2 linked regions of the Blastopirellula sediminis genome follow. The protein of the gene in region 1 interacts with the protein of each later gene in a pairwise test. Links are inferred from orthologs where the notes say so. Each region holds a gene or a part of one and is shown in the gene's direction. Other genes may lie near its edges.

Evidence for each region. The genes of interacting proteins can lie anywhere in the genome.
Region 2: the proteins of nusG (region 1) and rho interact in binary tests that used the Escherichia coli proteins (3 or more experiments, as listed by UniProt). The link is inferred for Blastopirellula sediminis from one-to-one orthologs.

The regions. Positions count from the first base shown.
Region 1 is NZ_JAJKFT010000010.1:256,753-259,585, reverse strand. What follows is about bases 32-2,769. They hold nusG (transcription termination/antitermination protein NusG), read left to right. Parts: upstream 32-866; coding sequence 867-1,673; downstream 1,674-2,769. Other genes in these bases: rplA (50S ribosomal protein L1), read left to right, coding at 2,321-2,769; rplK (50S ribosomal protein L11), read left to right, coding at 1,822-2,247; secE (preprotein translocase subunit SecE), read left to right, coding at 384-839; tuf (elongation factor Tu), read left to right, coding at 32-133. In the rest of the region: more of tuf, read left to right, coding at 1-31; more of rplA, read left to right, coding at 2,770-2,833. UniProt on the Escherichia coli protein: Part of the processive rRNA transcription and antitermination complex (rrnTAC). The complex forms an RNA-chaperone ring around the RNA exit tunnel of RNA polymerase (RNAP).
Region 2 is NZ_JAJKFT010000010.1:3,072,695-3,075,683, forward strand. Bases 1-2,894 are described here. They hold rho (transcription termination factor Rho), read left to right. Parts: upstream 1-622; coding sequence 623-2,167; downstream 2,168-2,894. Other genes in these bases: coaE (dephospho-CoA kinase), read left to right, coding at 1-227; ribH (6,7-dimethyl-8-ribityllumazine synthase), read left to right, coding at 2,324-2,800; nusB (transcription antitermination factor NusB), read left to right, coding at 2,840-2,894. Also shown: more of nusB, read left to right, coding at 2,895-2,989. UniProt on the Escherichia coli protein: Facilitates transcription termination by a mechanism that involves Rho binding to the nascent RNA, activation of Rho's RNA-dependent ATPase activity, and release of the mRNA from the DNA template.

The DNA.
Region 1 (2,833 bases):
CATGCCGGGCGACAACGTCCGCATCGAAGTCGAGCTGCACAAGCCGATCGCGATGGACGACGGCGTTCGCTTCGCGATTCGCGAAGGCGGCCGCACCGTTGGTTCGGGCGTCGTTACGAAGATTCTCGCCTAAGCGAGACTGAGGTAAATTTTGCGGCGCCCGGCCCGAAAAAATGGGTCGGGCGTCCGCAGTTTTAGGGGCGTAGCTCAATTGGCAGAGCGCTGGTCTCCAAAACCAGAGGTTGAGAGTTCGATTCCCTCCGCCCCTGCTTTCGTCGGTTGATCTCCGGCCTTTTTTGGCTTTGATCGATTCGTCGTTCCGTCAAACCAAGTCATCGTCCATGGCGCAGCCAGCGACGTTTTAGGAAGAAAGTCACGCAGCGATGGCAAAAGAAAAGGCCGCCGCTTCCGCCGGAAACTTCGTCCAAGAGCTGGCTCAGACCGGACGTTACAAGCGTTCGCAAGGTCGGACCGCTCGGCAAGCGACGATGCTCGCTTTGTGGGCGCTGGTCGGCGTAGCGGGATGGCAACTGTACGACGTGTTGCGTAACCAGGGGCAAGAACGCTGGCTGCAAGTCGGCTTGCCTGCCTTGGTGGTGATCGCGGGATTTTGGATCGCTTATCGCGTTATCAACTGGCCGGTGTTCGCCGACTTTTTGATCGCGGTCGAAGCGGAAATGAACAAAGTGACTTGGCCTTCGCGGGCTGAGTTAATTCGGGCCAGCGCCGTGGTGATCCTGTTTGTGTTCGCCCTGGCGGCCGTACTGTTTGCGTACGACGTGTTTTGGCAGTACGTGCTGAAGCACTGGATCGCGTTTCTGCGTTACGCGTTTAACTAGTAAGGCGTTTGGCCAAGGGATCGAGCTGTGGAAAACGAGTCGAAAAACGAACACGAACTGCCCGTTGAGGACGTAACCGCCGAAGGCGCTGCGCCGGAAGCGGCTGAGTCGTCCGACGCGCCCCAGCCCGAAGCCGCCGAAGTGGAATCGCCGGTGGAAGTCGCGGCAGACTCGGAAGAGCCCGCCGCTGAAGAAGCCCCGGCGGAAGAGCCGAAACCGGCTCGTCCGAAAAAGGAACGCAATCGCGGTCCGCTCGAGTTGATTGAAGAGGAGGAGGAAGCTCCTGCTGAAGTCGGCGAGATGGACTGGTACATCCTGAAGGTGCAGAGCAATCGCGAAAAGTCGATCTGCGCGAACCTTTGGCGGCGTGTGAAGATGGCGGGCCTCGAGCCGTATTTTGATCAGATCATGGTCCCGACTGAGGACATCGTCGAATTCAAAAACGGCAAAAAGAAAATCACCAAGCGCAAGCTGTACCCTGGGTACATCGTCGTCCACATGGCGATCAACGATGACACCTGGTTCCTGGTACGCGAAACGGGCGGAATCGGCGACTTCACGGGAGCCGCGGGACGTCCGACTCCGATGCTGGCGCACGAAGTTGAGCGGATCACCAAAAAGGCGGAAAGCGAAGAGGCGGGCGAAGAGCCGGTCAAAACCAACATTCGCTTCAAGCTGGGGGATCACGTTCGCATCACCGAAGGAACCTTCGAGAACTTCGAAGGGGATGTCGAAGGAATCGACGAAACGAATGGCCGCGTGACGGTCATGATCAACATCTTCGGTCGGACGACTCCGGTCGAGATGGAACACTGGCAAATGGAGCCGGTGTAACCCATCGCGAGTCGTCGGCCTGTCGATTCCTACAGCCTCTCGCGTCGCTCTCCTGGCGACTGCCGGACTGTCGTTTTCGACCCACCGAACACCCAAGTAATTCAGTAATCCACGGCGAACCGTGCGTTCGCCGCCGAGGAAAAGAGACATGGCGAAGGAACTGGTTGGAAAAGCGAAATTTCAAGTGCCCGGCGGCAAGGCTACCCCGGCGCCTCCGGTAGGTACGTCGCTCGGTAAGTTCGGCGTCAACCTCGGTCAATTCGTTACGCAGTTCAACGACAAGACCAAGGAATTCAACGGCATGCCGATTCCGGTCGTCGTGAGCGTCTACAACGACCGCTCGTTTGAATTCGTTTGCAAGAGCCCGCCGGCCGCCGCGCTGCTGAAGCAAGCTGCCGGGATCGCCAGCGGCGCCGGTCGTCCCCATGTCGACAAGGTCGGCAAGGTTTCGATGGCCCAGGTCGACGAAATCTGCAAGCAGAAGATGGACGACCTGAACGCCAGCGACCTGGAACATGCTCGCCGCATGATCGCCGGTACCGCTCGCAGCATGGGCATCGAAATCACCGAATAAGCGTTCGCGGCCAACCCGCCCAGCGCTGCAACTGATACGCAACACACCGCACAGATACTTAAAGAGTCCGACGATGGTAAAGCACTCGAAGCGTTATCGCGCCCTTGCCGCCAAGGCCACGGAAGAAGTCATGCCGCTCGACAAGGCGGTCGCGCTGTTGAAGACCTTCAACACCACCAAATTCGATCAGACCGTCGACTGCGCCATGCGTCTGGGTATTGACCCGAAGCAGGCCGACCAACTGGTCCGCGGCGCCATCGTGCTGCCGCACGGCATCGGTAAAGAGCTGCGAGTCGTCGTGTTCGCCAAGGGCGACAATGTTCGTCTGGCGGAAGAAGCCGGCGCCGACGCGGTCGGTTCGGACGACCTGGCCAAGCGAATCAAAGAAGGCTGGCTTGATTTCGACGCGTGCATCGCGACCCCGGACATGATGGGTCTGGTCGGTCCGCTCGGTCGCGTCCTCGGCCCGCGTGGTTTGATGCCGTCGCCGCGTGCCGGCACGGTCACCCCGGACGTCGCTCGCGTCGTCAAAGAATACAAAGCGGGTAAGGTTGAGTTCCGCAACGACGCCACTGGCATCGTGCAC
Region 2 (2,989 bases), 2.8 Mb from region 1 along the record:
GCGATAACCTCGTATTTATTGACACGCCGTACCCAGAGCGGCTTAAATATGCCGCCCAAAGGGGGTGGAGTGAAGCCGAGTTTAACGCGAGAGAGGCAGCCCAGGAAAAATTGGAAGATAAGCGAGTTTTGTCCGATTACATAATTCGTAATGACGGCGATCTTGAGCAGCTCGACGCCCAAGTCGAACAATATTGGCGAGATTGCGTCCTTTCTCCTACCACCTGATGCTTTTCTTTCCGCTCAAATATTATTCGTAAAACTACAGCCCGACTCGAAATCGCGGCTTGCCGATTCGCCTTCCTTGATGTCCCAACTAGGGGAAACCAAACCACTTTGAAATGATGCGCGGGGGCGACAAATCGCCTACGTTCGACAATTGTCGGTAGAACCGCTAATGCTCGAAACGGTAACACCTTAGCACGTTACCTAGTGAGCCGATTCTCGACTCGTCGACGGTGCGGCGATCTGTTACAACGGAAGTAACTCGTCTCCTCCCAAGCAAGGCGTATGTCGAGCCGAATCACATCCTGCTCGAGATTAGCCTGCCTATAAAACTCCGCACTCGGCGTCTGTAGAGGACGTCGTCCGGTTCGTCTTTTCTCATCTTGGAGTTCAGTTCCATGCCTCATCGAAGCAGCGGAACAAAAAATCAGAATCATGATTCGCGTTCGGAACAGCCCAAGTTTGGGGCTGGCATCCTGCCCGAATCAAGTAATAACCACGAGCCCAACGCTCGTAATCCGAAGTCGGAAGGAACAGACGCTGTGAATGAGTTACGTCGGCTCGATGTCGATGACGACGCTGAGCCTATGTCGCTGGCCGAGCAATTGGTCAGTCGGTCGCGCCGCCCTCAGGAGGAGGATGCGGACGATCAACGTTACGAGAAGGTAAAGCAGGGCGAGATCCATATCGCCGAACTGCAGAAGATGTCGATGGCTCAGCTCATCGAAGAGGCCCGCAAGGAAAACCTGGGCGAAGTCGCCGGCGTCAAACGCCAAGAGCTGATCTTCCGCATCCTCAAAGAACGCGTGAAGATGAACGGCCTCATGTACGGCGAAGGGACCCTTGAGATCCTGCCGGACGGGTTCGGCTTTTTGCGCAGCCCTGACTACCACTACCTCTCTTGCCCGGACGACATTTACGTCTCGCCGAGCCAGATTCGTCGCTTCGGTATGAAGACCGGCAGCGTCGTCTCGGGGCAAATTCGCCCCCCGAAAGAAAACGAACGGTACTTCGCCCTGCTGCGCGTCGAAGCGGTCAACTATCAGGATCCGAACATCGCCGCCAACAAGGTGCAGTTCGACGATCTGACCCCGCTCCATCCCGACTCGCGCATCCGCATGGAATCGGACCCCGACGAACTCGCCACCCGCGTCATCGACCTGATCGTCCCGATTGGTTTCGGTCAGCGCGGCCTGATCGTCAGTCCTCCGCGGGCCGGCAAGACCGTCCTGATGCAAAAGATGGCGAAAGCCGTGCTGGCCAACTATCCCGAAGCCTACGTGATCATCCTGTTGATCGACGAGCGTCCGGAAGAAGTGACCGACATGGAACGCCAGGTGAAAGGCCCCAACTGCGAGGTCATCAGCTCGACCTTTGACGAACCGCCGTCCCGTCACGTGCAAGTGTCGGAAATGGTGATCGAAAAGGCGAAGCGGATGGTCGAATACGGGACCGACGTCGTCATCTTTCTCGATTCGATCACTCGGTTGGCTCGCGCCTGGAACTCGGAATGCCCCTCGTCGGGCAAGCTCCTCTCCGGCGGTTTGGACGCCAACGCGTTGCAACGCCCGAAACGCTTCCTCGGTTCGGCCCGCAAGGTCGAAGAGGGGGGCTCGCTGACGATCATCGCCACGGCGCTGGTCGACACCGGCAGCAAGATGGATGACGTGATCTTTGAAGAGTTCAAAGGGACCGGCAACCAGGAAATCGTCCTCGATCGCCGCCTGGTCGACCGCCGCGTTTGGCCGGCCATCGACATCAACGCCAGCGGTACGCGTCGCGAAGAAATGCTGATGGATCCCGAAGAATATAAGCGGGTTTGCATCTTGCGTCGGGTTCTGAACGACATGAACTCGGCCGACGCCATGGAATTCCTCCTCTCTCGTTTGGCCAAGACCAAGTCGAACGCCGAATTCCTGATGGGGATGAATACCAACCGGTAGCAGTTGGAGTGGGGCGTATTCGCCCGCAAAACGACCGACGCCCAGGAAAACTCCTGGGCGTTTTTTCGTTTGGCGCCGGGGGCGGCGCTCTCAAGCGGCCAACTTTTTTTACAATAGAGAACCTTCTAGCCCACACCCGCTTCAGGATTCGTTATTTTGGTCCGGACTTACCGCGGCGAGCTCCTGGGAGACGCCGTACGCGTGGCGATCGTCGTCGCTCGCTACAATGAAACAATTACAGGCAAGCTGTGCGACGGCGCCTTGGCCACCTTGGCCGAGCGCGGAGTCGCCGACGACGCGATCGAAGTCGCGTGGGTTCCCGGCGCCTGGGAGCTGCCGGTTGTGGCTGCCCGCATGGCCCGTAGCGGTCAATTCCATGCTGTGATCTGCTTAGGGGCGGTCATCAAAGGGGAAACGACCCACGACCAATACATCAACAGCCAGGTGAGCGCGAGCCTGGGGCAATTGGCCCTGGAATGCGAACTGCCGGTGATGTTCGGCGTTTTGACCGTCAACACGCTAGAGCAGGCGCTGCATCGCGCCGGCGGCAATGTGGGCAACAAGGGAAGCGAAGCGGCCGACGCGGCCCTCGAAATGGTTCACTTGATGAAACAGCTTCCCCGCGAAGAATAAGCACGAAGGCGGCTATCCAGCCGATGATCACCAACCTATATGTCGAAACGTAGTCGAGTTCGTGAAGTCGTTCTCCAGATTCTCTACCAAGAGGATCTCAACCCCGACGCTGACATCGGCGTCTCGGAACGATTCTTGCGCGGACGCTTAAAACATAACGAAGACCTGGTCGCATTCGGCCGATCTCTG